Regions from separate parts of the Pseudomonas sp. C7.1 genome, predicted to be linked through region 2. Evidence: predicted binding sites of a transcription regulator. Region 2 holds the regulator's gene; the other holds the start of a gene.
What was found. Region 2 encodes sigma-54, which starts transcription at its own class of promoters, with help from an activator protein. Its sites were predicted from a motif close to ANTGGCATNNANNTTGCTNT; they were not measured.

Region 1 (4,384 bases), on a different contig from region 2:
TCCATCACGCGCTCGTCGTTGAGCTCGTTGCGCTCAAGGGTGCCGGACTGACGCAGGAGTTTGTCTACCAGGGTGGTCTTACCATGGTCAACGTGGGCAATGATGGCGATGTTGCGTAGATTTTCGATCACGTGTGTATCTCGATCAGAGGATTCGGTGTGCCGCTTAGTCTAGGCGGCGAGTATTAACTAATTGCGTTTTCTGCCAGGCGGCGTGAGCGTGTTAATCACGCCGCCTGTAGGTCGGGAGGGCGATGGCGGATACTGCCGCCATTCAACCCTGGCGTTTTATGCCGGACGATAAACGCGCACATTGGCATGCCCCTCACTCAGCAAGTGGTGGGCGTGCAAACGACTCATCACACCTTTATCGCAATACAACAGGTACTGGCGCGCCTCATCCAGAGCCTTGAACGAACTGTTCAGGGCATAGAACGGCAGCGCCATAACCTCGACGCCAGGCAGGGCGAGTGGCTCGTCCTCGGCGGCATCGGGGTGACGAATATCGATGATCACATGGCTGGCCAGGGCTTCGCTGACTTCCTCGATCTGCACATCCTTGCCCAGCTCGTCGATCACTTTGTCGATCGGCAGCAAGGTCGCACGCTCCAAGGCGCGCTCGAAGATTGCCATATCCAGCTGCTGCTCTTCGTACTCGATGCGCAGCTTCTTCGCCCGGGTGGTCGGGTTGACCGAAATCACCCCGCAATATTCCGGCATATGCTTGGCGAACTCGGCGGTGCCGATGCGCGTGGCGGTGTCGATGATGTCCTGCTTGTGGCTGGCCAGTAGCGGACGCAGCACCAACATGTCGGTGGCCGAGTCGATCACCGCAAGGTTCGGCAAGGTCTGGCTGGAGACCTGGCTAATCGCCTCACCGGTGACCAGCGCATCAATCTGCAAGCGCTCAGCCATACGCGTGGAGGCGCGCAGCATCATGCGCTTGAGGATCACGCCCATATGGCTGTTATCGACCTTGCCGAGAATCTCGCCCAGCACTTCCTCAAACGGCACGCTGATAAACAGGACGCGCTGTGAGCTGCCGAACTTCTGCCACAGATAATGCGCCACTTCCATCACGCCCAACTCGTGGGCACGGCCGCCTAGATTAAAGAAGCAGAAGTGGGTAACCAGGCCCCGGCGCATCATTTGGTAGGCGGCGACGGTGGAGTCGAAACCGCCGCTCATCAGTACCATGGTCTGCTCCAGCGAGCCGAGCGGGTAGCCGCCCAGGCCTTCGTGCTGGTGATGAATAACGAACAGGCGCTGATCGCGAATCTCCATGCGCACAACAACGTCAGGGTCTTTCAGCGAAATGCCGGCCGCGCCGCACTGCTGACGCAGCTGACTGCCGACATAGCGCTCGATGTCCATGGAGCTGAATGCATGCTTGCCGGCGCGCTTGCAGCGTACGGCGAAGATCTTGCCCGGCAGCTGATCGGCGAAGTGCAGCTTGCACTTTTCCAGCACATCGTCGAAATCACCCAGCGGGTATTCATCAACTTGCAGGAAATGGGTGATGCCCGGCGTGCAGCTTAGGCGCGCAATCATTGCCTGCAGGGTTTTCGGTTCACTGATCTGGGTTTGGACTTCCAGGTTGTCCCACACACCGCTGACCTGCAGCTGGGGATCAAACTCACGCAAAACCGAACGAATGTTCTTCGCCAGCTGCCGGATAAAGTGCTTACGCACTGGCCGACTTTTAATGGTGATTTCCGGGAAGACTTTAACGATCAGTTTCATGAAAACAGGGGGTGCCGAGGCCGCGAAAAAACAGGGGCGCGGATTATAGCGGAAATTGCTCACGCTTTGATCAAAAATCCTCACGCCGTTAAAACGCGCACCACTAAAGCGCACCAAGCAAAAATAGCGCCTCATTACAGTGCACAAAGTTATCAAGCAGCTTCACCAAGCGCCCGCCAGCCCTGAGTTTCAGGCCACACACCCATTCCTGTGCACTGGCATGCAATTTGCTCCCTTGTGAGGCAGGTTGCCCTGGAGGACTATGCCGCCGGGCTGCACCGTACTATTGAGGGCTCACCATTCCGAGCCTTGGCCATCTGGAGGACAGCATGTCGAAGTCGATTCAACTGATTAAAGAACACGACGTGAAGTGGGTTGACCTGCGCTTCACTGACACCAAGGGCAAACAGCACCACGTGACCATGCCGGCACGCGATGCGCTGGACGACGAATTCTTCGAAGTCGGCAAAATGTTCGACGGCTCCTCCATCCACGGCTGGAAAGGCATCGAAGCCTCCGACATGATCCTGCTGCCGGTTGACGAAACCGCCGTACTGGACCCGTTCACCGAAGAGCCAACCCTGATCATCGTTTGCGACATCATCGAGCCAAGCACCATGCAAGGCTACGATCGTGACCCGCGCTCGATCGCCAAGCGCGCTGAAGAATTCCTCAAGTCCACTGGCATCGGCGACACCGTATTCGTCGGCCCAGAGCCTGAGTTCTTTATCTTCGACGAAGTGAAGTTCAAGTCCGACATCTCCGGCTCGATGTTCAAGATCTTCTCCGAGCAGGCGTCCTGGAACACCGACGCTGACATCGAAGGCGGCAACAAGGGCCATCGCCCAGCCGTCAAAGGTGGCTACTTCCCAGTTCCGCCGTGCGACCACGACCACGAAATCCGTACTGCCATGTGTAATGCCATGGAAGAGATGGGCCTGGTCATCGAAGTTCACCACCACGAAGTGGCGACTGCCGGTCAGAACGAAATCGGCGTGAAGTTCAACACCCTGGTTGCCAAGGCTGACGAAGTTCAGACCCTCAAGTACTGCGTACACAACGTGGCTGATGCCTACGGCAAAACCGCGACCTTTATGCCCAAGCCGCTGTATGGCGACAACGGCTCGGGTATGCACGTACACATGTCCATCAGCAAAGATGGCAAGAACACCTTCGCTGGCGAAGGCTATGCCGGCCTGTCCGACACCGCCCTGTACTTCATCGGCGGCATCATCAAGCACGGTAAGGCCCTGAACGGCTTCACCAACCCGTCGACCAACTCCTACAAGCGTCTGGTCCCAGGTTTCGAAGCGCCGGTCATGCTGGCCTACTCGGCCCGTAACCGCTCGGCCTCGATCCGTATTCCGTACGTGTCCAGCCCAAAAGCCCGCCGTATCGAAGCACGCTTCCCGGACCCGGCTGCCAACCCATACCTGGCCTTCGCAGCGCTGTTGATGGCTGGTATCGACGGTATCCAGAACAAGATCCACCCTGGCGATGCAGCGGACAAGAACCTGTACGACCTGCCACCAGAAGAAGGCAAGCTGATCCCGCAAGTGTGCGGCAGCCTGAAAGAAGCCCTGGAAGAGCTGGATAAAGGCCGTGCGTTCCTGACCAAAGGCGGCGTGTTCTCCGACGATTTCATCGACGCTTACCTTGAGCTCAAAAACGAAGAAGAAATCAAAGTACGCACCTTCGTACACCCGCTGGAATACGACCTGTACTACAGCGTTTAATCTCGCACGCGTTACAAGAGGCCACCTTCGGGTGGCCTTTTTTGTGGAGCGTTTTTCTGATTTACTGCCGCGAATTTCGACCTGGCGCGCCCCGGCGAGCGCAGTCGTTAAACTTTCTGAAACAAGGCAGATCTCAACTTATGCCCAACGCCCACACCATAGCTCGACCCCTTCTTTTTTCGGCATGCCTCTTCAGCATTGCCGCGTGCACCTCGAACCTCAGCGCACCCCCACCTCCCGTAGCGCTTGCCCCGTTGCTCGGCAGCATCAGCGAGCGCCTGACCATCGCGGACCAGGTTGCATTGACCAAGTGGGACAGTGGCAAACCGATTCAGGACAGCCTGCGCGAACAGCAAGTCATTGCTGCTGCCGCCAGGCTTGCGCCCGACTACAAGCTGGATGCCGGCGACGTCAGTCAGTTTCTGGCAGCCCAAATCGAAGCGAACAAGCTGGTCCAATATGCACTGATTGCTAATTGGCACGCCGCCGGCAAAGCACCTGACAGTGCAAGGCCGGATCTGGCTACACAGATCCGACCAAAACTGGATCAACTGCAAGTCAAACTGCTTAAAGACTATGCGGCTTTTGCACCTTATCGACATAGCCCGAACTGCCCGGAATGGCTAGACCAACAACGCGCACGGCTGGCCAAAGACACCATTCATGACTTAGCTCTGGTACGGGCAACCGGGGAATTGTGTATCCCCACGAAATGAGTACCGCGCTTTCAGACCGATTTGTGTTCTATGCTGACGTCCTGTAACGCGATTACCTTATCTGCTCCGGAGTTTTCATGCGTCGAAGCCTTATCTGCCTACTACTGTTGGTCGCCTTGCCTGCTGTTGCGCAGATCTACAAATACACAGACGCCAATGGCAACACGGTATTCACCGACCAGCCGCCGGA
Region 2 (4,384 bases):
CGACACCGCGACCTGCGGTTGCAGCAGCTCGGTGTGCAGCAGGGCGCGTTCGGCCAGTTCAGGCAGCAGCCCGGCGGGCAGGTTGTCGATGCAGTAGAAACCGTTGTCCTCGAGCACATCAAGGGCGGTGCTCTTCCCGGAGCCGGAGCGACCGCTAACGATGATCAGACGCATGCTCAGGCTCGGTTAAGTTGGCTTTGTACGTCCACGACCACCTGATATAAGGCTTCGCTACTCTCTGCCTGGCGCAGGTTGGCGCGCACATCGCTGCGGTCAAGCATGCTGGCGATTTGCCGGAGCAGTTCCAGGTGAGCATCGGTTGCCGCTTCGGGTACCAGCAGGACAAACAACAGGTCCACGGGCGCACCGTCGATGGCGTCGAAGTCCACGGCGGCGTCCAGGCGCAATAAAGCGCTGATCGGCGCGGTACAACCGGGCAGGCGGCAGTGGGGAATGGCAATGCCATTACCGAAACCGGTTGAGCCGAGTTTTTCGCGGGCAATCAGGCTTTCGAAGATGTCTTGGCCGTCCAGGTCAGGCAGCTCGCGCGCCACCAGGTTGGCAATCTGTTCGAGAACACGTTTTTTGCTGCCGCCCGGCACGTTCACCAAAGAACGGCCGGGGGTCAGTATGGTTTCAAGTCGGATCATAGGAGGGAGTGCGAAGTCAGCGGGCCATTGCGCCCTGTTGACGTTCGAGCTGTTTTTCCTTGTGCTTGATGAGTTGTCGATCGAGTTTGTCGGTCAGCAGGTCGATGGCTGCGTACATGTCTTCGTGTTCGGCATTGCCGACGATCTCGCCGCCGGCAATATGTAAGGTCGCTTCGATTTTCTGCTTGAGCTTCTCGACCTCCATTATGACCTGCACATTGGTGATCTTGTCGAAGTGGCGCTCTAATCGGCTGAGTTTCTCGCCGATGTAGTCGCGCAGGGCGTCGGTCACATCCAGCTGGTGTCCACTGATGTTGACTTGCATACCGCTTTCTCCTTGTTGCCGTGTGTAAGAGGCAGGCGAGAGGCCTGCCGCCGGAACACTGTGGCGTGGAAGACTCTGCAGAACGAGCCTGGCACGGTCGCTTATTGCGTGTTTGCAGTATGGCTGCTTTTGCGAAAGACGAGACCGTGCGTGTTCTGTATCGAGTGCTGTCTTCCTTCTTCGTGCCGCCTTAGATCAATCGTTTGCGCTCACTGGAAGGCGCTATTCCGAGGGATTCACGGTACTTAGCGACCGTGCGGCGGGCGACTTGAATGCCTTGTGCTTCCAGTAAACCAGCGATCTTGCTGTCACTCAACGGCTTTTTCGCATTTTCCGCTGCGACCAGTTTTTTGATGATGGCGCGGATCGCGGTGGACGAGCATTCGCCGCCCTCGGAGGTGCTGACGTGGCTTGAGAAGAAGTATTTCAGCTCGTAAATGCCACGCGGGGTGTGCATGAACTTCTGCGTGGTGACCCGCGAAATGGTCGACTCGTGCATGCCCACTGCTTCGGCAATATCGTGCAGCACCAGGGGCTTCATGGCCTCGTCGCCGTAATCGAGGAAGCCGCGTTGGTGCTCGACGATCTGCGTGGCGACCTTCATCAGGGTTTCGTTGCGGCTTTGCAGGCTCTTGATAAACCAGCGCGCTTCCTGCAACTGGTTGCGCATAAAGGTGTTGTCGGCGCTGGAGTCGGCACGCTTCACAAAGCCTGCGTATTGCGCGTTGACCCGCAGGCGCGGCATGGCTTCCTGGTTCAACTCCACCAGCCAGCGCTCGTTGTGCTTGCGCACAATCACGTCGGGCACCACGTATTCCGGTTCGCTCGATTCGATCTGCGAGCCAGGGCGCGGGTTGAGGCTCTGGATCAGATCGATAACCTGGCGCAGTTCATCTTCCTTGAGCTTCATGCGGCGCATCAGTTGGCTGTAATCGCGGCTACCGAGCAGGTCGAGGTAGTCGCTGGCCAAACGCTGGGCTTCGCTCAGCCACGGGGTTTTCGCCGGCAGCTGGCGCAGCTGCAGCAGCAGGCATTCGCCCAGGTTGCGCGCGGCGATGCCGGTGGGCTCGAACTGCTGAATGCGGTGCAGCACGGCTTCGACTTCGTCGAGTTCGATGTCCAGTTCCGGATCGAAGGCTTCGACCACTTCTTCCAGGGTTTCTTCTAAGTAGCCTTGCTGGTTGATACAGTCGATCAGGGTAACGCCGATCAGGCGGTCCTTGTCCGACATCGGCGCCAGGTTGAGCTGCCAGAGCAGGTGGCTTTGCAGGCTCTCGCCGCTGGAGGTACGGGTGGTGAAATCCCACTCGTCGTCATCATTGCTGTTGCTGGGCAGGCTGCTGGCGCTGGTCTGGTAGATGTCTTCCCAGGCGGTATCGACAGGCAGCTCATTGGGAATACGCTCGCCCCAATCGCCTTCTTCCAGGTTGTCCACGGTCTGCGTGGCTTCCTGGTAGTTGGTTTCCTGATAGGGCGTTTCGGGCTGTTCGCTGGGGCTGGCGCTTTCTGCGCCATCGGCCATAGGGTCCGAATTGTCGAAGTCATCGCCATCTTCTTGGCGTTCGAGCATCGGGTTGGACTCCAAGGCCTCCTGAATCTCTTGTTGCAGATCCAGGGTGGACAGTTGGAGCAGGCGGATGGCCTGTTGCAGCTGCGGTGTCATCGTCAGCTGCTGGCCCATTCTCAGGACTAGCGATGGTTTCATTGCAGACCTTATTTACCGGCGTCTGTGCGCAATCCACTACAGGGCGTTTTTAAAAAGCGCCACTAGGAAGCAAATTATATGCCTGACTTTAAAGGTTTTGCCTAGCCGTGGCAGCAGTCGGCTTGATAAAAGCGGTGGTTACAGCTTGAACTCATGCCCCAGGTAAACTTCTTTCACTGTCTGGTTGGCCAGAATCGCCTCGGCATCACCTTCAGCGATCAGTTGGCCATCACTGACGATATAGGCGGTTTCGCAGATGTCCAGGGTCTCGCGGACGTTGTGGTCGGTGATCAATACACCGATGCCCTTGTCTTTGAGGTGATGGATGATCTGCTTGATGTCGCCCACGGAAATCGGGTCGACACCGGCGAAGGGTTCATCAAGCAAGATGAACTTGGGGTTGGTCGCCAAGGCGCGGGCAATTTCCACGCGGCGGCGTTCACCGCCGGACAGGCTCATGCCGAGATTGTCGCGGATATGGCTGATATGGAATTCCTGCAGCAGACCCTCAAGCTCCTTGCGGCGTGCGGCGCCGTCGAGGTCCTTGCGAGTTTCCAGAATGGCCATGATGTTGTCGGCCACGCTGAGCTTGCGGAAAATTGAAGCTTCCTGCGGCAGGTAGCCGATACCGGCGCGAGCACGGCCATGCATCGGCTGATGGCTGACGTCGAGATCGTCGATCATCACGCGACCCTGGTCGGCCTGGACCAAACCAACGATCATGTAGAAGCAGGTGGTCTTACCGGCGCCGTTGGGGCCAAGCAGGCCGACAATCTGCCCGCTATCGATGCTCAGGCTGACGTCGCGCACGACCTGGCGGCCTTTATAGCTTTTGGCCAAGTGTTGGGCTTTCAATGTGGCCATTATTACTGCGCCTGCTGGTCGGCTGGTTTGTTCTTCGGTTGGATCACCATGTCGATGCGCGGGCGTGGCACCGTGATGTTGGTGCCTGTGGCGCGGCCGGCGTTGACGATCTGGCGCTGGGTGTCGTAGACAATTTTCTCGCCTTCGAAGGTGTTGCCTTCCTGAATCACCTTGGCCTGGTCGATCAGCACCACGCGATCATTGGCCATAAAGTACTGGATGGTCAGGCCATAAGCCTTGACGATCTGTTTGTCGGCTGACGGTTTTTGTTCGTAGTAGGCGGGTTTGCCAACTGAGGTGAATACCTCGACATCACCCTGGGCATTCTGGGTGATGGTTACGGTGTCGCCGGTAACCTTCATGGTGCCCTGGGTAATGATTACATCGCCGCGATAAACGGCTACGCCTTGTTTGTCGTCCAGTTCTGCGCTGTCGGCCTGAATACGGATAGGCTGTTCGCGGTCGGACGGCAGGGCCCAGGCGCTTGCACTTCCGAGTGCGGCACTAAGGCTAAGTAGTAGGGGGAGGGTGTTAACGAGCCTCATGCTGACCTCTTACGTTGGACAGCAGGAGCATCCGGCCGTCATTCATGTACGCTTTCATTCCATTTGCCGTGGTCACCCCATTGGCCGCGTCGATTCTAACGGCTTGCTGGGTCTGCGCATATTCCTTCTCGGGGAATATGGTCAGGCGGCTGGTGGTGAGGATGGTCGGGCGGCCTTTGGCATCGGTGCGTTCAACGCGCACCTTGTCGATCAGTTCAACTTCAACGCCGCCTGGCGACACTTCACCGTGCTCGCTGCGGATTTTCCAGGGTAGCTCAGTGCCGCGGAACAGGTT

Region 1: the regulator sigma-54 is predicted to act here: its motif matches at 1,957-1,976, upstream of glnA (glutamate--ammonia ligase).

Annotation. Positions count from the first base shown of each region.
Region 1 covers NZ_JBWDTL010000002.1:9,637-14,020, reverse strand. The annotation lists gene typA (translational GTPase TypA) at 1-131, opposite strand, end outside; gene thiI (tRNA uracil 4-sulfurtransferase ThiI) at 288-1,742, opposite strand; gene glnA (glutamate--ammonia ligase) at 2,072-3,478, shown strand; gene AC0T4W_RS01200 (chorismate mutase) at 3,619-4,194, shown strand; gene AC0T4W_RS01195 (DUF4124 domain-containing protein) at 4,272-4,384, shown strand, end outside.
Region 2 covers NZ_JBWDTL010000003.1:65,859-70,242, forward strand. The annotation lists gene rapZ (RNase adapter RapZ) at 1-174, opposite strand, end outside; gene ptsN (PTS IIA-like nitrogen regulatory protein PtsN) at 177-650, opposite strand; gene hpf (ribosome hibernation-promoting factor, HPF/YfiA family) at 667-975, opposite strand; gene AC0T4W_RS03620 (RNA polymerase factor sigma-54) at 1,166-2,680, opposite strand; gene lptB (LPS export ABC transporter ATP-binding protein) at 2,819-3,544, opposite strand; gene lptA (lipopolysaccharide transport periplasmic protein LptA) at 3,547-4,089, opposite strand; gene lptC (LPS export ABC transporter periplasmic protein LptC) at 4,076-4,384, opposite strand, start outside.